Regions from separate parts of the Clostridium sp. SY8519 genome, predicted to be linked through region 2. Evidence: a T-box and tRNA genes for the amino acid it is inferred to sense, from the RefSeq annotation. Region 2 holds a T-box; the other holds one or more tRNA genes.
The links. The T-box of region 2 lies ahead of tyrS (tyrosine--tRNA ligase). A T-box ahead of a tRNA ligase gene usually reads a tRNA of that ligase, here a tRNA-Tyr.

Region 1 (5,300 bases), 170 kb from region 2:
TCGGAAGACACCGGAGAAGTTCTGGGATACGGCTTCTGTATTTTTCAGCAGGCCGTCAATGACAGTATCCTTACCGATGTGAAAACCCTTTATATCGACGACATCTGTGTCGATGAGAAGGCCCGGGGACATCATGTGGCCACCGAAATCTTTCAGTATATCCGGGAATTTGCCCGTTCCAGCGGTGTCTACCACATCACGCTGAATGTCTGGGAACTGAATGACGGTGCCAGACGCTTTTATGAGGCGATGGGAATGAAGCCCATGCGCACAACAATGGAAACGATCCTCTAAGCTGTGGCACAGATCCGATCCTATGCTTTACGTATCGCCAGCCAGGCATCGCAGATCATCTGCCCGTGATCCGTGGCAATTGCATTGGCATGCATGGCAGATACTGCCCACTGATCCGTATATGGATTTTTTGCAGTTTCTGCCCGCAGCTCCAGGGTTTCTTCTCCTGCAGTCAGCTGCAAATGCAGTGATCCGGTTCCCGCTCCCATCCTGCAGCTCTTTTCTTCCACCCGGAACCAGACCGCATCCGACGCGTCATCATCCGCGGATGCTTCCACACTGCTGCCGCACACCGCAAAAAATCCTTCGGTTACAATCCAGCCCCTGGGATCCCTGTCCGGACTGCTGTACAGACGCAGATGGCTCAGCGGAATCCCCTCTACATGTGTCTCTTCTGCCAGTTCTCTGGCTGCCGCCTCTTCCGCGCTTTCCCCTTTTGTAACAAACCCGCCCGGAACTGCGCGCATGCCGATAAAAGGATGGTTTTTTCTCCGAATCAGCAGCAGCTCATATCCCTCATCTTTCTTTCGAAAAATCACCATGTCCGCTGTCAGGTACGGCGCCGGATACGCATGTTTCTTGTAGTCCTCCAGAAATTCTTCCTCTGTCATCCCTTTGCTGTCTCTCATCTCATTTTTATTTTCACTGTTCATATCCTGTCTTCCTTTTCTATCTGATTCTGCTTCTGTCTGGTACCGTCTGTCTCATTCCAATTCCGTCTGACTCGTTTTTTGCCTCTGCTTCTGTCTTATTGTAGCATCTGCTGCCAAAGCTGCAAATCATGACCGCAATCTTACACACCATATCGTTTATCTGTCAAGTCTTCCTGCCATTCTCTGTCCTGAAAAATGCAGCACACGCAAATCCCCGGGCAAATGCCCGGGGATTGTATACTTTCTGTATGATCTGTTATTTCTGGCTTTTAGAATCTGCCTGCTGCAGCTGCTTCCTCGATGGAAACCGCGGTAGCCACTGTCATGCCTACCATCGGATTGTTTCCTGCTCCGATCAGTCCCATCATCTCTACATGGGCCGGAACGGAGGAAGAACCTGCGAACTGGGCATCGGAATGCATCCGTCCCATGGTATCTGTCATACCATAGGAAGCAGGGCCTGCTGCCATGTTATCCGGATGCAGCGTACGTCCGGTACCGCCGCCGGAAGCTACTGAGAAATATTTCCGGCCTGCTTCCAGACGTTCTTTCTTGTACGTACCTGCTACCGGATGCTGGAAACGAGTCGGGTTGGTAGAGTTTCCGGTAATGGATACATCTACATTCTCATGCCACATGATAGCTACGCCTTCCTGCACATCATTGGCACCGTAGCAGTTCACTTTCGCGCGAGGGCTGTCCGCATCCTTGGAATATGTCTTGCGGAATACCTCTTTCAATTCGCCGGTCTGATAGTTGTATTCTGTCTCCACATAGGTAAAACCGTTAATTCTTGAAATAATCTGTGCCGCATCTTTGCCCAGACCGTTCAGGATTACACGCAGCGGTTTTTTGCGGACTTTATTCGCTTTTTCCGCGATACCGATTGCTCCCTCCGCTGCCGCGAAGGACTCGTGGCCGGCCAGGAACGCGAAACATTCGGTATCTTCTTCCAGAAGCATTTTTCCCAGATTACCGTGTCCAAGACCTACTTTTCTGCGGTCCGCCACAGAACCCGGAATGCAGAACGACTGCAGACCTTCGCCGATCGCTGCTGCCGCGTCGGATGCCTTGCGGCAGTTTTTCTTAATCGCAATCGCTGCGCCTACCGTATAGGCCCATTTTGCATTCTCAAAACAGATGGGCTGAATGTTTTCAATCATATGATAAACATCCAGGCCGGCGTCTTTTGTAATTTTCTCCGCTTCCTCGATCGAGGAGATGCCATATTCATTCAGTTTTTCGAGAATCTGTTTTTCTCTTCTTTCGTATGATTCAAATAATGCCATGATTCTATCCTCCTCTGTTTACTCTTTCCGCGGATCAATGCAGCGAACAGCGTCCTGTACACGTCCATACTGACCGGACGCTTTCTCCAGGGCAGTATTCGCGTCATCGCCGGCTTTGATGAAATCCATCATCTTGCCAAAGTTCACGTATTTGTATCCGATAATTTCATCATCTTCATCCAGCGCGATCTCTGTCACATAACCGTCTGTCATCTCCAGATAACGGGGTCCCTTATCCAGGGTACCGTACATGGTGCCGATCATCGAACGGGTGCCTTTACCCAGATCTTCCAGACCGGCGCCGATCTGCAGACCGCCTTCGGAAAAAGCGCTCTGTGTACGGCCATATACAATCTGAAGGAAAAGCTCACGCATGGCAGTATTGATTGCGTCACATACCAGGTCGGTATTCAGCGCTTCAAGAATCGTAAGACCCGGAAGGATTTCAGAAGCCATGGCTGCGGAATGGGTCATTCCGGAACATCCGATGGTCTCTACCAGTGCTTCCTGAATAATGCCGTCTTTTACATTCAGAGACAGCTTGCAGCATCCCTGCTGCGGCGCGCACCAGCCGATTCCATGGGTATAGCCGCTGATATCATCTACATTCTTTGCTTTCACCCACTTTGCCTCTTCCGGAATCGGAGCTGCACCGTGGTGGACTCCCTGAGTAACAGGACACATGTTTTTTACTTCTGCAGAGTAAATCATAGAAACCTCCTTTGGAACGGTGTCATATACATCATATACCTTATGTCGATTGGACTGTTTCGCCGCTGCAAAGCGGCGTTTTCAGCATGCCATCTTTTTTGATTATACTCTGTTCCTGCCGTTTGGCGCAACCTGTTTTCTTCTATTTGTTAATTTTTTGTCAATATGGCCAAGATATTGAAACGGGGCGGCGGATTTTCTAAACTATTTCATTACAGAACCTGCGGAAGCCGCTTTCCAAAGTCATTCTATTTAACTGGATTCCCCGCCGGAAACGTCCCGTCAGCGATTTCAAATTCTTTCCAGGAAAAACAAAAATCCCTGAACACCGCATAAATACTGATGTTCAGGGACTTTCCAAAGCAATGAGGCATCGGGGATTCGAACCCCGGACAACTTGATTAAAAGTCAAGTGCTCTGCCAACTGAGCTAATACCCCATATATGAAACTGTTCAAACACTGTTTGAAAATGCCCAGTTCCGGAATCGAACCAGAGACACGAGGATTTTCAGTCCTCTGCTCTACCAACTGAGCTAACTGGGCATTGAGTTGCGGGAATAGGATTTGAACCTATGACCTTCGGGTTATGAGCCCGACGAGCTTCCAGACTGCTCCACCCCGCGATAATATGTAATTCTCATTCTTAGCAAAGAATGGAAATGGGCGGAGAAGGATTCGAACCTTCGAAGGCATCGCCAGCAGATTTACAGTCTGTCCCCTTTGGCCACTCGGGAATCCGCCCATATGAACTATTTAATTATATATAAGGAATACAGCTTTTGCAAGCTGATTCTTGTTTTTATAAAATGGGACCTACAGGGCTCGAACCTGTGACCCTCTGCTTGTAAGGCAGATGCTCTCCCAGCTGAGCTAAGATCCCATACTAACATTTACATATCTCTATGTAAAACGACCCAGGACGGACTTGAACCGACGGCCTCCGCCGTGACAGGGCGGCGCTCTAACCAACTGAGCCACTGGGCCATATGACATCTGTCATTGATTAAGGTAAGTTACATACCTTCAAAACTTCATACAGAAGAGATGCTTCCCTTTATGATCCGCTTGCTTGGATAAGCCCTCGAACGATTAGTAACAGTCAGCTCCATACATTACTGCACTTCCACCTCTGTCCTATCTACCTTGTACTCTTCAAGGGTTCTTACTTCCTTTTGGAATGGGATATCTTATCTTGGGGTGGGCTTCACGCTTAGATGCCTTCAGCGTTTATCCCTTCCGGACTTGGCTACCCTGCGATGCGCCTGGCGGCACAGCAGATCCACCAGCGGTCCGTCCAGCCCGGTCCTCTCGTACTAAGGCCAGCTCCCCTCAGATATCCTACGCCCGCGCCGGATAGGGACCGAACTGTCTCACGACGTTCTGAACCCAGCTCGCGTACCGCTTTAATGGGCGAACAGCCCAACCCTTGGGACCTGCTCCAGCCCCAGGATGCGATGAGCCGACATCGAGGTGCCAAACCACTCCGTCGATGTGAACTCTTGGGAGTGATAAGCCTGTTATCCCCAGGGTAGCTTTTATCCGTTGAGCGATGGCAATCCCACTTTGTGCCACCGGATCACTAAGTCCTACTTTCGTACCTGCTCCACCCGTCGGTGTCGCAGTCAGCCTCCCTTCTGCCTTTGCACTCTTTAGATGGTTTCCAACCATCCTGAGGGAAACTTTGAGCGCCTCCGATACCCTTTCGGAGGCGACCGCCCCAGTCAAACTCCCCGCCTGGCATTGTCCCACCGCCGGATTACGGCGGCTGGTTAGAAGCCCAATACTGCAGGGGTGGTATCCCAACAGCGACTCTGCACAGACTGGCGTCCATGCTTCTTTGTCTCCCACCTATCCTGTACGTGCAGTACCGGACCCCAGTACCAAACTGGAGTAAAGCTCCATGGGGTCTTTCCGTCCTGGCGCGGGTAACCAGCATCTTCACTGGTACTTCAATTTCACCGGGTGCATTGTCGAGACAGCGCTCAAATCATTACGCCTTTCGTGCGGGTCGGAACTTACCCGACAAGGAATTTCGCTACCTTAGGACCGTTATAGTTACGGCCGCCGTTTACTGGGGCTTGAATTCAAAGCTTCGCTTGCGCTAACCTCTCCTCTTAACCTTCCAGCACCGGGCAGGCGTCAGCCCATATACCTCACCTTTCGGTTTCGCATAGACCTGTGTTTTTGCTAAACAGTTGCTTGAGCCTATTCTCTGCGGCCCACTCACGTGGGCACCCCTTCTCCCGAAGTTACGGGGTCATTTTGCCGAGTTCCTTGACAATGCTTCTCCCGCCGGCCTTAGGATTCTCTCCTCATCCACCTGTGTCGGTTTACGGTACGGGCATACCGGTA
Region 2 (19,790 bases):
TGGTTGTAAATACGGTGCAGATCCAAAATGCGTATTTGTAGCTCAGTTTGTGATTTACACCCAGGTATGCAAACATTAAGAAGCAGCCGGTCGAATGCGGGAGAGAATCAAAAGTTATAGATGAAAATGCGATCAGACGATGCAGAATATTCAGATCGCATCCGGAATTGATAAAATAATCTCCCAGATACTGCATACATAGCTGTCCACCGGAAGAAGCAGATGCGGTGATACCGGCCAGAACGCTCGTGGAAAGAACTCCTTTCCAGTAAATCGGAATGTTCAGACCAATCAGCCACTGCAGGATATTCTGAAATGCTGCGGTGGAAGATACAATACTTCCAAAACCAACGATTGCGCCTAATACAAGGGCAGAACTTGCGGCAGAGGAAGCGCTGTCAGCAAAGAGGCTTTTTAATACCTCAAACTTTCCTTTGGGCAAATATTTGAAATTGATGCAGAAGCAAAGGATGAATGCGATTGCCATTCCCAGGCAGGAAAGAAGTGTTGCATTGCCGACAAAACTGGTCAGACTTCCGATTACAATAAAGGCAATTAAAACCAGCAATGGCAAAAAGGAAGCCAGAGGAGACGGCAGGTCGCCTTTGTTTTTAAGCTGACCTTTGACCGGGCTTTTCCAGGTGGGATCCCAGCCGGCCTGTGCTCCGGAATGAACGAGAGCCATTTCCTTTTTATATACATGTTCGGTATAAAGAATGCTGAGGAGAAGACCGACTGCAGTCATGAAAAAACCAAGGGCAGGTGCAGCCATCAGTGAGGTGCCGAGTTTGGTGGGAATTACATTCTGCAGCTGAGTGCTTCCGGGTGCAGCCATGGACCAGGAGGCACCGCCGATTGCAATGGGTAATATGGTCAGTTTCCGTGGAATGTTAAGTTCTTCAAATAACTTGAACATGATCGGACCGACTGCAAACATGCATACAAAGAAACTGATGCCGCCATAGCAGAGCACAAAACAAAACAGAGATAATACCGTCAGGATGTGTTTTTTGCCGAACCAGTCCAGGAATTTGTATGCAATAGCACTGCATGCCCCGGTTTCGCCCATTACGTTAGCGAAGCAGGTAGAAGCAAAAAACAGGATATAATATGCGGAGAAAATGGTGGCAAGGCCGCCGGCCCACCCTTTTGCAAATCCGGTCCAGATGTTAATGCCATTAAAAATACATACAACGGCACCGGAGAGCAGACTTAACGGGACAGCAGAAAGACCCTTGTATGCAAAGACAATCATGACAACAATGCCTAAAAACAAACCGATAATTCCAAGTATTGTCATACTATATTCACCGTCCTTTCTTTGCGTAGAGAATTAACGAACCAGCGGTTTTAAACTGAGGATTTCTCTTGCTTCCGCAGAGGTTGCCGGCTGCTTTCCAAACAGACGGATAGCTTCCGCTGCGCGTTTGACAAGCATTTCATTTGTGGCGATGATTTTTTCGCCGTTTTCATCAAAGCCGTAAATTACATTATCTTCCAACCCCACGCGGACATGACCGCCAAGGGCGATGGCAGCGTAGAGAATTGGCATATGGCCGGAGCCGATGCCGAATGCAGACCAGGTGGATCCCTCCGGAAGCTGGTGAGAGAGAAATGCGAGATGTTCTACGGTTGCGGGAACCCCTCCGGTGACGCCCATGCAGAACTGAAAATGCATTGGCTTCTGAATCAATCCCTGTTTGTAGTAATAGTTCACGTTGGAGATCATGCCAGCATCAAAAATTTCAAATTCCGGTTTTACATCGTGCTTGTTATATGCCTTCAGGATATTTTCCAGAAACTGAGGACTGTTTTCGAATACAGCAATGGGTGTGAAGTTCATGGATCCGGAATCCACGGAACCCATTTCTATTTCCGGGCACAGTTCGTGATGGCGGTAACGCATTTCGTCCGGACACATATGCGCCGGTGTCGAACCGGAAGAAGTGCAGTTGATTATTACATCACAGTCCGGATAAGCACGGATTTTTTTGACAATTTCCAGAAAATCTTCCGTCACCATTGCGCCGAGACCGTCTTTGGCCCGCGTGTGGATGTGCACAACAGCAGCACCTTCTTTCCAGCATTGATATGCGCTTTCTGCAATTTCATCGGGGGTCTCCGGGATTTTGTAACCCTTAGGTGTCAGAGCCCCTGTTAATGCAGCAGTAATGATTACTTTGTTGTTCAGATTGTTCATAAACACACCTCCTGGAAATAACTGTTTTCTTGTATTGAAATATATGCATAACTGGTGCCAGTATTTCTGCAAGTGAAATATGCATTATTTCGGGAATAACAAAACTAGTTATCAACCAATTGTGCATTATGGCGGAATTTGTTAGCATAATAATGCGCATGTGCATTAAAATTGATATAATAAAAATGATTCATCTGTTTATGCGCAGAAAAGAAAGGGGCAATAGGGAGACGAAAGATATGGTACAGAAGAATTATATTGCTTTGCTTCAGTCAGACATGGGAAGGGATCTTCTGAATCACTTAAGTGAGGGGATTTTTGTTGTAAATGCGTCTGGCGATCTGATCTTTGCGAATCAGGCCCTGTTAGATATGACGGGTGCTAATTTGGAGTACGCGCTTTCCTTAAATGTATTTAAATTTCAGAAAGGCGGAGTGCAGGTGGAAAATCCAATTACTACAGTTGCTTTTCAGGAAAAAAGGCGTATCACACGGATCAGTGATGTAAAAATAACCAATTTTTATTCTTATAAGCAGATGGGAACAGCTACGCCGGTTTTGAATGAGGAGGGAGAGGTTGATTATGTAGTCGTCGAACTGAAGACCTTTGATTATCTGCAGGATGAATGCGGCGAGCAGCTGTGTGAGACAAGGCAGGATATGTCAAAGGAAGCATCCGGGAGTGAGACAGGGGGATTTATTTGTGTGAACAGTTATATGAAATCGCTCCTTGCCACAGCCAGAAAAATAGCGGATTATGATACGAATATACTGATTACCGGTGAAACTGGAACAGGGAAGCAGGTTCTGGTGGACTATATTATCAGCCAAAGCAGTGATGGAATGAAAAAAGTAATTGCGCTGAACTGTTCCTCTATACCGGAGGCTCTGTTTGAATCAGAATTATTTGGTTATGATCCGGGAAGTTTTACGGGAAGTTCGAAAACCGGGAAAAAAGGACTGTTTGAGGCTGCAGATGGAGGCGTTATTTTTCTGGATGAGATTAATTCTATGCCGCTGTCTATGCAGGGAAAACTTCTGCGTGTTTTGGAGACGAAAAAGTACTATCGAATTGGTTCGACAAAAGAGCGTACACTGAACTGCAGATTTATTGCGGCAACCAATGTGAATTTAAAGGACTGCATCGCAAACGGTACGTTTCGCAGTGACCTGTACTATCGGATTAATATCGTTTCTTTTTGGATTCCGCCATTAAGAGAACGGAAAGAAGATATTATCCCATTGGTACATTATTTTTTGAAAAAACTGTCCAACAAATATAATACAGTAAAGATGGCCACGCCGGAGCTGATGCGGATTTTGCTGAATTATGACTGGCCGGGAAATGTCAGGGAATTGCGCAATGTCCTGGAGAAATTAGTGATTATGACACCGGAATACCAGCTTTACATTGATTCAATTCCCAGTTCTGTTGAATTTGGCGGGGAGAAAACCGGCAGTGATTTTTTGATGAGCCAGGAATTCTATACAAATTATATGAAATCCTATTACAAAGATCCGGACCATTTTTCCCTGAAAGAATGTGTTGAGATGTATGAAGCGGCGATTATCAAAGATATTATGCTGGAGACAAAAAGCACTTATAAAGCGGCAGAAATTCTGCGAATGAATCAATCGTCGGTTGCCAGAAAAATTGCAAAATACCACATCCGTTATAAAGATGAAGAATAGTAGAATTTTTTGTTCATGTACATACCAAAACAACTAAATTCAGACCATGCAGTTTGCTTTGAAGAGGAAAACTACCCCATGAAATTAATGATCAGCGCCTGCCTGATGGGTCAAAATTGCAAATACAACGGCGGCAATAACCGAAACGAATCCGTTCTTCGCCTTGCCGCTAAAAATGAAGTCATCACGGTCTGCCCAGAAGTCATGGGCGGGCTGCCGACACCAAGGGTTCCGTCCGAACTCCGGAACGGAAGAGTGACGACCAAAGACGGAAAAGATGTGGATGACGCGTTCCGCGCCGGAGCGCAGCAGTGTCTGGAGATTGCCCGGCGGGAGCAGCCGGATCTTATCATTCTGCAGTCACGCAGCCCAAGCTGCGGTGTGAAGCAGCGGTATGACGGGACATTTTCCGGCAGGCTGACAGATGGGCCGGGAGTCACGGCAGAGCTGCTGATTCAGAACGGATTCCGGGTAGTGGATGTGGAAGATCTGGAAAAATAAAAATTCAGAAAAGCAGCAGCAACAGAGCGCTTTAAAAAGAACGCGTGACAAGAAAGGAAGACAGTCAAATGGAACAGACAGGAAAACTGGGATTCGGCCTGATGCGTCTGCCCAGACGGGGCCTGTTTATCGATGTGGAACAGGTAAAGGAAATGGTGGACTTGTTTATGGAGGCAGGATTTTCCTATTTTGACACTGCCTATGTCTACCCGGGTTCGGAAGAAGCCATCCGCAAAGCGCTGGTGGAGCGGTATCCCCGGGAGACTTTCCAGCTGGCCACAAAACTGAACGCATGGATGCTGGTCCGGAATGAAAAAGCCGCGAAACAGCAGTTTTATACCAGCCTGAAGCGGACGAAGGCAGGATATTTTGACTATTATCTGCTGCACGCACTCATGAATATTAACCATAAGTCGTATGACCGATATCATATCTGGGAGTATGTCAGGGGGCTGAAAGAACAGGGACTGATCCGCCATTACGGGTTTTCTTTTCATGCGGGGCCGGATCTGCTGGAGCAGCTGCTTTTGGAGCATCCGGACGTGGATTTTGTACAGCTGCAGATCAATTACGCAGACTGGGAAAATCCGCGGATTATGGGAAGAGCGAATTATGAAGTGGCGCAGAAGTATGGAAAACCGGTGATCGTGATGGAACCGGTGAAGGGCGGCAGTCTGGCCAATCCGAAGCGTCAGATTCGAGAATTACTTACAGAAGCGAATCCGGATGCTTCCTTTGCTTCCTGGGCAATCCGGTATGCGGCGTCTCTGGATGGAGTCATGACGGTGCTTTCCGGCATGTCAGATATCGAGCAGATGAAGGATAATCTTTCCTTTATGAAAGAATTTCGGCCTCTGGATGCGAAGGAGCGGGAGGTGATCCGCAGAGCGCAGGAGATCCTGGGCCGGGACGCGTCCATTGCCTGCACTTCCTGCCATTACTGTACTGGCGGATGTCCGAAACAGATCATGATTCCGGAAATCTTTCATGCCATGAATCAGAGACTGGAAAATGGGGATTCGGATGCCTTCCGAAAAGAGATTGCGCCCATCATACAGGGCGGCCATGGAGCGGAGCTCTGTATCGGCTGCGGTCAGTGCGAGGAGGCCTGCCCCCAGCGTCTGGAGGTCCGGGACTATCTGAAGCAGTGTGTGCAGTGGCAGCAGGAAGAGAATGCTTGAAACAGGGACCAAAGTGCGGTACATTGGGTACAAAAGAAGCATGTTCACATAGCAGAGAAAAAAGGGGATGTCTATGGAGAAAAAGGTTACCTTCCGCTGCGCGAAGCGGGAAGACACAGCACTGATTCTGCAGTTTATCCGACAGCTGGCAGAGTACGAGCGTATGCTGGATGAGGTAGTGGCGGATGAGCAGACACTGGAAGAGTGGATTTTTGACCGGCAGAAGGCAGAAGTGATTTTTGTGCTGGAAGACGGAGCAGAGGTGGGGTTTGCACTGTTTTTCCACAATTTTTCCACGTTCCTCGGCCGGGCCGGTCTGTATCTGGAAGATTTGTTTGTGAAGCAGGAGTATCGCGGAATGGGCTATGGAAAGGCATTATTAAAGAAACTGGCGTCCATTGCTGTGGAGCGGGGCTGCGGGCGGCTGGAATGGGTATGCCTGGACTGGAACCAGCCCAGCATTGACTTTTATCTGTCCCTGGGAGCGCAGCCGCAGTCAGAATGGACGATTTACCGGCTGACCGGCGATACATTGAAGGATTTTGCGGAATAAACTGCACAGCATGGTGTTTTCCAATACTGTGAAAACACAGCAAACGGCGTCTGTCTGCGAACTGCGGACAGGCAGAATTGCCGGACCCGGGACTTGAAAAAGCGGCTGTCCGGGGTTATAGTTATTCTCAGTAAACAATCTTACAGGTTACGGACTTGGGTTCCTCTCAAGATAACGACTGTACGACGACATCTGTTGTTTTGTTGTTATGAAAGGAGGAACCCTTTTTGTATTATCTGATCGATAATTATGATTCATTTGTGTATAATCTGAGCGCGTATCTGGAGGAGAACGGCTGCGAGGTGCTGGTTCGGCGGGCGGACCAGGTTTCGCCGGAGGAAATAAACGCGCTGCGTCCGGAAGGGATTATTCTGTCGCCGGGACCGAAGCGCCCCCGGGACGCGGTGGAATCCCGGCAGATTTTGGAAATTTTTCAGGGAAAAGTGCCGATTCTCGGTGTGTGTCTGGGCCATCAGCTGATTGGCTGGTATTACGGCGCAGACGTGTGTCATGGCGCCCGTCCGATGCATGGAAAGCTCAGCCGGATCCGGCATGACGGCAGGGGGCTGTTCCAGGGGCTGCCGCAGGAGTTTCCGGTTACCAGATATCATTCTCTGGTAGTGTCGGAGGAGCGGCTGCCCGGGGAGCTGCAGATTACGGCGCGGGCGGAAGACGGCGCAATTATGGGTCTGCGCCACCGAACGCTGCCCGTGTATGGCGTACAGTTTCATCCGGAAGCCGTGCTGACAGAGTATGGCCATGAGCTGCTGGAGAATTTTCATAAGATCTGCCGGAGTTTTCCACGGCAGACGGAAAGAAGGGCCGGATGATGCGAAAGATTGAGACACTTTTTGTGTATCCGCCGGCAGATCAGATATTCTCACGGATGCGTCAGAAAGAAGAAGCGGTGTTTCTGGATTCCTCCTCCCGCGGGGAGCTGGGGCAGTATTCCATCCTTGCCTGCCGTCCCTATCTGCGGCTGGGGCAGCAGGATGGTGTATGCAGGATAAACGGCAGGCCTTCCGCAGTTTCTTTTTCTGCATTCCTGAAGCAGTATCTGAGCGAAAACCAGGAAGAAAACGAAACAGAGCTTCCGTTGGTATCCGGTGCGGTGGGCTGTTTTTCCTATGATTTCGGCCGGGAAAAAGAGGGAATTCGGACCAGGCACGGGAAGGAAAAGGATCTGCCGGAGGCGGTGATGGTCTTTTATGATTTCTTTGTGGTGGAAGATCATAAGAACCACAGACTTTCGCTTATTGCAAACGGCTATACGGAACCGGCGGAGGAGGGAATTGCCGCGCTGCGGGAACTGCTGGAGGCAGCGGAAGAGCCGGTACAGACCGGGCCGGGAGAATGTGAGGACGGAAAAGATCCGGTGCGGGAGGCGCTGGATGTCGGGGAAGATGAGACGGCACGTCAGGCAGAGCCGGAAAGGAGCGTCTCCGGAAGACCGCGGAAGGCGGAAACTCCGGAAGGCGCGTTAAGCCGGAAAGCGTTCGGTGAAGGACGTGTTTCGGCCGATTTTACCGAAGAAAGTTATCAGGAAGCCCTGGAACATATGATTCAATACATTACGGACGGCGACATCTATGTGGTGAACATGACGCAGCAGCTGCGGATCAGCAGCCCGTGTCCGCCCTATGAGATGTTCTGCCGGCTGCGGCAGCAGAATCCGTCGCCGTTTGGCGCGTATCTGGACTATGGGAAATTTCAGGTGGTCTGCGCGTCTCCGGAACGTTTTCTCCGGATGCGGAAGGGAAAGATCCGCACACGTCCCATCAAAGGCACAAGGAAACGGGGAAGCACCCCGGAAGAAGACGCGCGGCTGAAGGAGGAACTGGCACAGTCCGAGAAGGATCAGAGTGAGCTGCTGATGATCGTGGATCTGGAGCGCAATGACCTGAACCGGGTATGTGTGCCGGGTTCCGTACAGGTCAGAGAGCTTTTTTGTGTGGAATCTTATGCGACAGTGTTCCACCTGGTGGCAGATGTGGAAGGGCAGATCCGACCGGGAAAAAATGCGGTGGATCTGCTGGAGGCCGCTTTTCCGGGCGGTTCCATTACGGGCGCGCCGAAGCGGCGGGCTATGGAACTGATTGATCAGGAAGAATACAGTCGCCGGGGGCTTTACACCGGTTCCATCGGCTATCTGTCCCTGAACGGGGACTGTGATTTTAATATTGTGATCCGGACGGCTGTCTGTCGGGACGGCACCTATACGCTGGGAGCCGGCGGCGGAATCACCTGCGAGTCGGATCCGGCATTTGAATATGAAGAGACCTGGCAGAAGGCAAAAGCGCTGCTGGATGTATTAAACTGCAGAAAAGGAGAAGGGGAAGTCTATGAATATACAGTTGGATGACGGCGTGCAGTTCGGCCTGGGCGCCTTTGAAACCATCGCACTGCAGGAAAATACCCCGCTTTTTCTGGACTGGCATCTGGAACGCCTGCGGCGGTCCCTGGAGTTTCTGCATATTTCACAGAAAGTAAACGCGGAAGAAGTAATCCGCTGGATCGATCAGAATGCAGCGAAGGAACCGGGATCCGGACAGGAGCAGCGGGCATGTAAGTTTATGGTGTCCGAAAAAAACAAAATTTTTTCCCTGCGGAAAAATCCCTATACCGAAGCAGTAAAAGACCGCGGATTCCGTCTGGCGTACAGCCCGGTGCTGCGCAATGAGACCTCTCCGCTGGTGTATCACAAAACCATGAATTACGGTGACAATATCCTGGAAAAAAGACGGACAAAAAATCTTCCGATCGATGAAGTCGTATTTCTGAATACCCGGGGGGAATTGTGCGAAGGCAGCACCACGAATCTGTTTTTCGTTAAGCAGGGACAGATCTTTACGCCAAAGCAGTCCTGCGGACTTCTGCCGGGAATTCTCAGAAGGTATGTGCTGCAGACGTTTTTCTGCCGGGAGACGGTTCTGTATCCTAGGGACGCGGAACAGATGGAAGAGTGTTTTGTCACCAATTCGCTGATGGGGATTATGCCGGTGCTTGAGCTGGGAGATGTCTGCTATGCCCGGGGGCCTGTGACTGAGCGGTGTATGGAGCGGTATCGGAAGGATACAGAGGCAGCCGTTACCGCGTGACAGACGCGGAGAAGGAGCGGAGGATAGACACGGATGCGGATTGATGGATAGCCACAGAGGCGGATCGTATGATTGCCGCAGAGGAAGATCGGAGGATGTCTGCGGCATTGCGGAGAAAAAGCGCGGATGCTATACTGGAATTCAGACAGGAAAACAGTAGCCGGAGCAATTCGCCCGGGAGAAGAAAGCTGCGCGTGTATGAAAAAAGAGAACAAAATTCTGGTCGTGGATGATGAAAAAGAAATCGCGGATCTGATTGAGATTTATTTGAAAAATGAAGGCTATGAAGTGGAGAAATTCTATCAGGCCGCAGGTGTTCTGGAATGTGCGGATGCCGAACCCGTTGCCCTGGCCGTACTGGATCTGATGCTTCCGGATATGGATGGTATGGAGCTGATGCGGAGAATCCGACAGCGGCATTTCTTCCCGATTATTCTGCTGACCGCGAAGAATCAGGAAACCGACAAGCTGAACGGACTGACATTGGGGGCGGATGATTATATGACCAAACCCTTTGAACCGCTGGAACTGGTGGCCAGAGTCAAAGCTCAGCTGCGGCGCTCCACACGCTACAACGCGCTCTGCCCGGCAGGAACCGGTGATCTGCCGCAGGAAGAGATCAGTATCCGGGGGCTGACCATCAATGCGGATACGCACAAATGTTTTCTGAATGGCGCGGAGCTGGATCTGACTCCGCTGGAGTTTGATATTCTGCTGTTTCTGTGCCGGAACAGGGGGAAAGTGATATCATCGGAAACCTTGTTTGAACAGGTCTGGGGCGAGGCGTTCCTGGACAATGACAATACTGTGATGGCGCATATTGCCCGGCTGCGGGGAAAAATGAAAGAACCGCCGCGCCATCCGAAGTATGTCAAGACCATCTGGGGAGTAGGGTATACCATTGAATAAGAGACGACAGACAGAAAAAGAACAGATTGTCCGGCGAAGTCTCGGGAAAAAGCTGACGGCCGTCTATCTGCTGCATCTGCTGATTTTTCTCGGCCTGTCGGTTTTGTGGATAGTTTTTGCGAATCAGACGCTCTGGCCCCGGCTGATAAAAGAAAGCGGAGGGTATTTTGCGTTCAATGATGAGGCGGTGACGATCGGACTGTTTGCGGTTCCGGTTCTGGCGTGGATCGGATATACGATATATTTTATCCGCAGGCCGCTGCGCTATCTGGATGAGCTGATACAGGCGGCAGAACAGATGGCAATGGAAAAGGAACGGCCGATCCGTCTGTCGGCAAAACTGCGCCCGGCGGAGAAACGAATGAACGAATTCCGTGTGGAGGCGCTTCAGAATGAACGGCATCTGCAGGAAGAAAATCAGAAACGAAATGATCTGATTCTTTATCTGGCGCATGATCTGAAGACGCCGCTGACCAGTGTGCTGGGGTATTTATCCCTGATTCAGGAAAATCCGAATCTTCGGGAAGAACAGAAGCAGAAATATACAAAGATCGCGTATGAGAAGGCGGAACGGCTGCAGGAACTGGTGGAGGAATTCTTTGATATTACGAAGTTTTCCCTCACGGATATGCGGCTGTCTCCCGAGCAAAGAAATATGAGCCGTATGCTGGAACAGATGGTATCGGAATATACGCCTCTGCTGGAACAGAACCATATGACCTGGAAGACGCGGATTCAGGAGCAGATCGAGGCGTGGTTTGACGCGGAAAAGATGCAGAGGGTCTTTGACAATCTGATACGCAACGCAATCAGCTACAGTGATCCGGATACGGCGCTGGAACTGACGGCGAACCGTACGGAGGATCAGATACAGATTCAGATGAAAAATCACGGACCGACGATTCCGCCGGACAAAATCAGCCATCTGTTTGAGCAGTTCTACCGCGTGGACGACGCACGAAATACCCGGTCCGGCGGAGCCGGTCTGGGACTTGCCATAGCAAAGGTGATTATTGAACTGCATCATGGGACGGTGACGGCATGCAGCCGGGAGGGAGTCACATGCTTTGAGATTTTGCTGCCCTCAGACTGCCGTCAGGAAAAAGTAAGAAATGGGTCAGAATAACGCAGGAAACAGGTCACGCGCGGAAAAGAAATAACAGCTCCTCTTTTGCTAGTATATACAGGCAGAGAGGAGTTTTTCTATGGGAAAAAGAGTAAGAAGAAAAAGAAGAACCGGGCGGATCATGGCGGCCGTTATTTTGCTGCTGGTGCTGTCAGCCGCTGTTTCAGCCGCTGTACGGAACGCTGAGATCAGGAAACTGGAAACCGGCGGCTACCCGAAACAGCTGGTGGAACTGGCAAAACGGAACCGGGAGACCTGCAGATTTGTAAAAAATTACTACAGATACAGACACACGAAGTTCACGATTGATCTTCAAGGTGAGGTACAGAAAGGAGAAATTCCGCTGTTTCTTCAGTGGGATAAGCGCTGGGGCTATCGGAAATACGGGGGAAACTATCTGGCGCTGACCGGATGCGGACCGACCAGCCTGTCCATGGTGTACTGCGGACTGACGGGAGATACCCGGTGGAATCCTTTAAAAACCGCCCGCTGGGCGGAAAAACAGGGATATTATATCAAAGGCCAAGGCTCATCCTGGGATCTGATGAGCAAAGGAGGCAGACGGTTGGGCTTGAAGGTGAAACAGAGGGCGCCGGAGAAGGAAGAGATTCTGTCTGCGCTAGAGTCCGGAAAGGCAATCATAGCCAGTGTAGGGCCCGGTGACTTCACCTCATCCGGACATTTCATTGTGCTGACCGGAGTGTCAGCGTTTCAGCGTATTTCCGTGAATGATCCAAACAGCAGGCGCCGCAGCAGAAGCTGGGATGCGGACCGTCTGATCCGTCAGATCCGGCAGGTGTGGATTTTTGGCTGACAGAGGCATCAGGACTCCGAAAAGTACCGGCTGCCCCACCGGGCCATTTCGAAGAATACCGGAAAGAGATCTTTGCCCATATCCGTGATGGAATATTCCACATGGGGCGGGATTTCGTTGAACTGCTCCCGGTGGACGAGACCGGCTTCTTCCAGTTCCCGCAGGGTATTGGTCAGCATGGTGTTGGTGATGTTCGGAATCGATCTGCGCAGTTCGCCAAACCGGTAGGAGGGACGTTTGGCCAGCTGATAGAGCACCAGCAGACGCCATTTGCCGCCCAGCAGCTGCAGCGTCTTCATGACCATGCAGGAGGAAATACAGCAGGACTCCTCCTGCCCCGCGTAATGCTTGAATTCTTCATAACTCATATGTTCGAACATATCAGATCCCCTTTAACTTTAAATTTTTACTTGCATTTTTTATTTATCCTTAGTATAATTTCTATACCAGTAAAAAGCAAGGGCAGATCGACAGAGGAAAAACAGGATGCCGATCGGAGCCGTCGAAAGCTATTTTACGGTATGCAGGCTTCCATGGGAAGCCATATATTTTACCATTATATTAGCACTCGACAGTACAAAGTGCTGACAGGGTGGCGAGAGATGCCCGCGGGTGCAGCGCAGTCCCAGGGACTGCGGATTTCAGAAAGAAATGGAGGGAATCACATGATCGTAGTACCTGTATATAATACAATCGTGGCACCATATGCCAAAATGTATCTGCAGACGGAGCAGTTTAAGAAAGCGGCCAGAAGAGATCCGAAGATCGGGGAACGGGTGGTCTTCATCGTATCCCGGGTGAACCGGGAGCGGGAGGATATGAAAGTGGACGAATTTCAGCCCATCGGTGTATCCGGCAGTATTTCAGAGATCAATCAGCAGGGATTTATCGTCATCGATACTGCGAACCGTGTCAATATAGAAGAAGTCATCATTACCCCGGGCCTGAATATTGAGCTTACAATTTCCAGAAAATCGGATATCGATGATCTGACCGAAGAGGAGCACAGAGAGCATCTGGATCACCTGAAGCAGGCGCTGGTGCAGTTTTCGGCTGGATTCCAGTGGGGCGCGATGGCCCGGCCGTATATCCTGTCCATGCAGTCGGTGGGAGAAGTGACGTCTATGATGTCCCAGTGGCTGACGAATTCCGCGGAAGAAAAATACGCGATTCTGGAGGAAGACAGCAGCAAGGCACGTATGGAGAAAATGGAGCAGATGGTCTATGAGCATCTGGAGATGACCAAAGTCACGGGAGAGGCCAAGGACGCGCAGGAAGCGGATTACCAGAAGATTTACCGGGAGCAGGCCATCAAAAAGCAGATGGAATATCTGCAGAAGGAACTGGATGAGATGCATCCGGAAGAAATGTCTGATCTGCGCAAGATCGAATTAAAGATCGAAGAATCTGGCATGAATGAGGAGGCCCGCAAAGAAGCGGAAAAAGTACTGAACCGGCTGAAACAGGGCGGTTCCCAGGGCGCAGAGAACGGCATGCTGTATGACTATCTGGACTTTGTCACCAGCCTGAACTGGAAGAAGGAAGAGCCGGAATTCATTGATCTGTCAGAAGCGGAGCGGATCCTGGATGAGGACCATTTCGGCCTGGAAAAAGTGAAAAAACGTGTGATTCAGCAGATCGCAGTGATGAATCTGCAGAAAAAACAGTCCGGTTCGATCCTCCTGTTTGTCGGCGCACCGGGTACCGGCAAGACCAGTATCGGCCAGGGCATCGCGAAGGCGCTGCACCGGAAGTATGTCCGGGTCAGCCTGGGCGGTGTGCGTGACGAAGCAGATATCCGCGGTCACAGAAGAACCTATATCGGAGCTATGCCTGGACGTATCATGGATGGCATCCAGAAAAGCGGTGTATCCAATCCGGTCATGGTACTGGATGAGGTGGATAAACTGTCCGCTTCCTACAACGGGGATCCGGCCAGTGCATTGCTGGAAGTCCTGGATCCGGAGCAGAACAGCACCTTTACGGATCATTATATGAATGTACCCTATGATCTGTCGGATGTGCTGTTTGTATGCACAGCCAACAGCCTGGACACCATACCGGAGCCGCTGTTGAACCGAATGGAAGTGATCCAGTTCTCCGGCTATACGCCGATTGAAAAATTCCAGATTGCTCGGAAGCATCTGATCCCGAAGGCAATGCAGAGTATGGGCCTTCCGGAGGGAAGCCTGGAACTGACCGATGAGGCCCTGCAGACCATTATTGATGATTATACGATGGAAGCCGGGGTCCGGGGACTGAAAAAGCGGATCGATACCATCTGCAGAACCGCGGCGGTAGAGATCGTGAAGAATCAGGATACAAAGATCACGGCAGACCCGGAGATTGTAAAAGAGTATCTGGATATGCGTCCGATTACCCATGATCATGTGCTGCAGAAGCAGAAAGCGGGTATTGTAACCGGGCTGGCCTGGACCAGAGTGGGCGGAACCATCCTGTTTATCGAGACCATGTTCACCAAGGGCAAGGGCCGCACGATTATCACCGGTCAGCTGGGCGATGTCATGAAGGAATCGGTATCCATCGCCATCAGTCTGGTGAAATCCATGTATCCGGACAAAGCAAACCTGTTTGAAGAAAATGACCTGCATGTGCATGTGCCGGCAGGCGCTACTCCGAAAGATGGCCCTTCGGCAGGCATCACGCTGACTACGGCGATTGCGTCACTGGTGACCGGCCGTGCCGTAGATCCGGAAATTGCCATGACCGGCGAAGTATCCCTGCGGGGCGCAGTTACGCCCATCGGCGGCCTTCCGGAGAAGCTGATGGCAGCAGAACGGGCTGGAGCGAAAAAAGTATTTATTCCTGAGGAAAATGTGGCTGATCTGAAAGATGTGGCCGATGAAGTGAAAGAGAAACTGACGATTATACCGGTCAGCGAAGTGACAGATGTACTGGAACAGACCGGACTGCTGGAACGTAGTGAAATCCATGCGGCATAAGAATACAGAAACCAGAAACGGAGAGCGCAGATGCTCTCCGCTTCTGGTTTCTCTTTCCCGGGTGAACCTATTTTTCTGTCCGGATGACAACTGCCATCAGAACCAGATCTTCCGTTTCGGAAAGATTTTCGATTCCATGCTGATGATGTTCCCGGCAAATCGTCACATCGCCGGGACGCAGGGTATAGACCGTGCCGTCATCGGTACAGCGGCCGCTGCCGGATAATACCGTAATGACCTCCTCATTGCCCACGTGTTCGTGATAACCGATGGATGCCCCGGGGATAAGGACCAGACGGGCGACGACATCGGCATTGCCGGTGAAATCATCGGTTCCGATGGAGGAGAATTTTTGTACGTATTTTTCTCCGCCCTTCATGTGTTCCAGTATTATCGGCTTGATATTTTCACGTTTTTTATACATGGTTTCCTCTCTTTCTGATTTTCTTTACCTATCGTTAAACTTTTATTTCTGATTTCGATGTTAGCAGAAAGCGGACCGCAACGCAATAATGCAGATGAGGGAATCACTGCTGAAAAAGGCAGACCGGCACACACTGCAGAATAAGCAGCAGGTACGGTCTGCCTTTTGTTCCTTGTCAGACAAGGAATTTAGGAGAAAGTGAGTTTTTTATGATTTCAGCATTTTGCCGGGGATTACCAGGTGACTGCAATATCCAGCTGGTTCGGATTGTGTGCCGCAAATCCGCCGGTATCACATACGATGCCGGTGCCAAGGCTGGTTGCTACCAGGGATCCTCTCGGATGGGTGTTCAGATTGGCTGCTACCATGACATAGTTGCCCAGCATCTTGACGCCGTCCTTACGTACCCAGTATTTGCCCTTATTTCCTCTGGCGCGCATAATGCGGACAATGTTGGACATATCCATGTTGTAATAGGTCTCTTTTCCGCTCGGTCCGGTTACGGTACCGTTGGTGCGGTTTAATACCGCGCCGTTCCAGGAAGAGGAACGGGTGGATGCTGAGGATGAAGAGGAAGAGGAACCGCTGGTGGATACATAATTGCCGGCTACATATGCAGCAGCTCCGTCATATTTGATTTTGTACCAACCGTTGGTTTTTCCTACAATAGTAACTTTATCGCCTTCATCCAGTCCGCCGACGATGCGGTTGGAAGTGGATGCGCCTGCACGTACGTTTAAAGAAGAGGCGGTAACAGTACCGCGACTGGCGGTCGCTTCACTAGCGAATGCAGGGATTGCTGTGCACATGGTAAGGGATAATGCTGCCCCCAGTACAACGACGAGTCTCTTTTTCATGATTAAACCTCCAATGAAGTATGCAGTTCAAAAAATTTTAAGAAAAACTTCAAAAACTGTTTCAAAAATGTTACATAATTGTTACGGTCTGCATTATAGTATGGATGTGAGCAAAAGGTCAAGTTATGAAAATCCCAAAGAAACACAAATTTATTGTGCAGTATGCACTAAAAAAGAAAGGAAAATTGTGGGGTATACATAAAAAATGAGGAAAAGCTGACGGCGCAGGACAAGGGCTTCCGGTGCAGACCGGGAAAAAAGGGAAAAACCATTGGCAAAATTGCACAAACTTCTTCCGCAATCCGGGAAGAGATAGCGGGGAATGGGCGGAACCTCCTGGGAACAGCGGGGGTCCGGCGGATGGATCCGATAAAAAACGAAAGAAAAACCCCGTATCCGACTGGTTCGAATACGGGGTTTCAGGCAGGCAGAATTATTTATAGATGATTTTGCGGAAATTTTTCTTTCCCTTTTTCAGAACAAAATCATCAGCCTGCAGATCGGCAGGTGTATAGGAAGTGTTGATGTCGGTGATTTTTTCCCCGTTGACAGAAGCACCGCCCTGCTGAACGGTACGGCGCGCGTCGGAACGGGAAGAGCAGAGGCCGGCAGCCACAAGAAGTCCCATGATATCAATGGAACCATCCTTCAGGTCACTTTCCGAGAGCTCAGCAACCGGCATGTCTGCAGCGCTGCCGGAAGAGAAGATGGCCCGGGCAGCGGTCTGGGCCTTCTGAGCCTCTTCTTCGCCATGCACCAGCTTGGTCAGTTCAAAGGCCAGGATTTCTTTGGCCTGATTCAGCTGGCTGCCTTCCCAGTGATCCATTTCATCGATCTGTTCCAGAGGAAGGAACGTGAGCATACGCAGACATTTTAATACATCCGCATCCCCCACATTCCTCCAGTACTGATAGAAATCGTAGGGGGAAGTCTTATTCGGATCCAACCATACTGCTCCGGACTGGGTTTTTCCCATTTTTTTGCCTTCGGAGTTCAGCAGAAGGGTAATGGTCATGGCATAGGCGTCTTTCCCCAGCTTTCTGCGGATCAGCTCGGTGCCGCCCAGCATATTGGACCACTGGTCATCGCCGCCGAACTGCATATTACAGCCGTAGGTGCGGAATAATTCGTAGAAATCATAGCTCTGCATGATCATGTAGTTGAATTCCAGGAAGCTTAAGCCCCGCTCCATACGCTGTTTGTAGCATTCCGCGGTCAGCATGCGGTTTACGGAAAAATGCGGGCCGATGTCACGCAGTACATCGACATAATTTAAATCCAGCAGCCAGTCCGCGTTGTTGACCAACAGCGCTTTGCCGTCAGAAAAGTCCACAAACCGTGACATCTGTTTTTTAAAGCAGTCTACGTTGTGCTGGATGGTCTCTTTTGTCATCATCTGGCGCATATCGGTACGTCCGGAAGGATCGCCGATCATAGCGGTGCCGCCTCCGATCAAGGCGATGGGACGGTTTCCTGCCATCTGCAGGCGCTTCATCAGGCACAGCGCCATAAAATGGCCGACGTGGAGACTGTCTGCGGTGGGGTCGAATCCGATATAAAAAGTAGCTTTTCCATGATTCACCAGATCACGGATCTGTTCTTCGTCAGTTACCTGGGCGATGAGGCCGCGGGCAACCAGTTCATCATAACAAGTCATAGTTCATCCTCCATAGTTAGCTTTGATTTGGAAACAGAGCAGGGAGGGAAGCGGCGGGCTGACCCCGCGCAAGAAAAAAGCCCCGTCCCTGCAAAAGGACGAGGCTGAAATGCCACGTGGTACCACCTTAATTCATCGGCAACTCGCATTGCCGACCTTAACAAGTATCCGCTGTCCGGCAGACGGTGAATACTCCTGCGGGATAACGGCCGCATGCCGGTGCAGCCTACTGCATGCGGGACGGCAGCCGGAAAACGGTCTGTCCGTCGGGACGGTTCGGTGCACAGCTCCTGAAGGTATTCGGAACATATCTCCCTCGCGCCTCTCAGCAGCCGGCAGCTCTCTGTCAGTTCTGATATGTTCTTACTTGTTTCATTCAACGCCTTTGATTCAATTGCATCCTAGTATACGGAGTATTCCTGTAAATGTCAACTGGGAGGGAAATCTTAAAAGAACCTTAAATTTCCCGGTGTTTTATTGTGAAAACGACGGGACATTATATAATGAAGACAGTGTCGGACGCCTCGCAGGCCGTTATGACGGAAACAGAGTTCAGATACAGACAGGAAGGAGACAGGATTATGGCATTTATGGACAGAGTCGGCAGCGCGATTTCTTCGCTTGCGGATAAGGGGGTAAGCAAGACAAAAGAGCTGAAAGATACCGCTAAGTATACGGTGGATATCAAAAACACAGAAAACGCCATCAACCAGGCTTACCGGGAAATTGGAAAAGCTTACTATGAAGCCCACAAGGCAGATGCGGAGACAGAGTTTGAGCAGATCGGCGAAATCAGCGAGCTGCTGGAAGAGCTGCAGCAGCTGAAGGCAAAGCGGGATGAGGTGCGGGGCGTGATGAAATGCCCGAACTGCGGCGCACAGGTAAAAGAAAGTGACAGATTCTGCACATCCTGTGGAGTAAAACTGGAAAAACCGGCCGAACGGGTGGAAGCGGAAATCGTCAGTCATGGCACTTACGGTGAACCGGAGACCGCGGAAGAAGTGGAAGGCCTGGATGCTGAGACTGCGGAGCCGGAGACGGAACAGGCGGCAGATGCTGCGTCGTCAAAGACAGAACAGGCAGCAGACAGCGCGGAGCCGGCGGCAGAACAGGCAGCAGACAGCGCGGAGCCGGCGGCAGATGCCGCGGAAACCGCAGAAACGGAAGCAGCAGATAATCTGAAATTGTAAGCGCAGGCCTGAGGCGGAAAAACAGACGCCGCAGAACCGGAATACGCCGGAACCGCAACACACCGGGACCGGAATAAGCCGAGCGGAAGAACTCCGGAAACAGAAGCGTCTGCCGCATGGCATGGAATCCCGCAGGAGAAGTCTTGCGGGATTTTCTTTCCTATCTTATAATAATGTGAGTGCAGTGCCGGAAGTCAGGATCTGCCCGGAAGGGATGGACTTTGCGGCACACCATGTGCAATCGACGGAATCGCTTTGCAAAAAGCGGCTCATTCGTATGAATAATTACTGCAGGGGAGAGTTTATGTGTAAGAACTGTAAAGGAAAGTATTATATTACATCGGCTATTGCTTATGCCTCCGGCAAGCCGCATATCGGCAATACCTACGAAATCGTGCTGGCAGATGCCATTGCGCGCTACAAGCGCCAGGAAGGCTATGACGTCTATTTTCAGACCGGCACCGATGAACACGGCCAGAAAAACGAGCTGAAAGCAGAAGAAGCCGGCGTGACACCGAAGGAATATGTGGATCAGATGTCCGCAGAGATCAAGCGGATCTGGGATCTGATGAATACTTCCTATGATAATTTTATCCGTACGACGGATGAAGACCATAAGATACAGG

Region 1: it encodes a tRNA-Tyr, which carries the amino acid that the T-box ahead of tyrS (tyrosine--tRNA ligase) is inferred to sense. The anticodon was not compared.

Annotation. Positions count from the first base shown of each region.
Region 1 covers NC_015737.1:981,889-987,188, forward strand. Annotated here, with positions in the region: gene CXIVA_RS04605 (GNAT family N-acetyltransferase) at 1-294, shown strand, start outside; gene CXIVA_RS04610 (NUDIX domain-containing protein) at 315-947, opposite strand; gene CXIVA_RS04615 (GGGtGRT protein) at 1,217-2,236, opposite strand; gene CXIVA_RS04620 (nitrogen-fixing protein NifU) at 2,255-2,947, opposite strand; tRNA gene CXIVA_RS04625 (tRNA-Lys) at 3,314-3,386, opposite strand; tRNA gene CXIVA_RS04630 (tRNA-Phe) at 3,419-3,491, opposite strand; tRNA gene CXIVA_RS04635 (tRNA-Met) at 3,498-3,571, opposite strand; tRNA gene CXIVA_RS04640 (tRNA-Tyr) at 3,609-3,690, opposite strand; tRNA gene CXIVA_RS04645 (tRNA-Val) at 3,756-3,828, opposite strand; tRNA gene CXIVA_RS04650 (tRNA-Asp) at 3,859-3,932, opposite strand; rRNA gene CXIVA_RS04655 (23S ribosomal RNA) at 4,018-5,300, opposite strand, start outside.
Region 2 covers NC_015737.1:1,141,913-1,161,702, forward strand. Annotated here, with positions in the region: gene CXIVA_RS05465 (GntP family permease) at 1-1,300, opposite strand, end outside; gene CXIVA_RS05470 (3-keto-5-aminohexanoate cleavage protein) at 1,334-2,200, opposite strand; gene CXIVA_RS05475 (sigma 54-interacting transcriptional regulator) at 2,440-3,891, shown strand; gene CXIVA_RS05480 (DUF523 domain-containing protein) at 3,970-4,392, shown strand; gene CXIVA_RS05485 (aldo/keto reductase) at 4,461-5,573, shown strand; gene CXIVA_RS05490 (GNAT family N-acetyltransferase) at 5,647-6,126, shown strand; gene CXIVA_RS05495 (aminodeoxychorismate/anthranilate synthase component II) at 6,354-6,956, shown strand; gene pabB (aminodeoxychorismate synthase component I) at 6,953-8,488, shown strand; gene CXIVA_RS05505 (aminotransferase class IV) at 8,469-9,224, shown strand; gene vanR (VanR-ABDEGLN family response regulator transcription factor) at 9,423-10,133, shown strand; gene CXIVA_RS05515 (HAMP domain-containing sensor histidine kinase) at 10,126-11,259, shown strand; gene CXIVA_RS05520 (C39 family peptidase) at 11,339-12,073, shown strand; gene CXIVA_RS05525 (helix-turn-helix domain-containing protein) at 12,082-12,453, opposite strand; gene lon (endopeptidase La) at 12,739-15,036, shown strand; gene CXIVA_RS05535 (cupin domain-containing protein) at 15,104-15,460, opposite strand; gene CXIVA_RS13350 (SH3 domain-containing protein) at 15,694-16,317, opposite strand; gene tyrS (tyrosine--tRNA ligase) at 16,751-17,974, opposite strand; T-box leader at 18,066-18,363, opposite strand; gene CXIVA_RS05550 (zinc ribbon domain-containing protein) at 18,556-19,164, shown strand; gene metG (methionine--tRNA ligase) at 19,469-19,790, shown strand, end outside.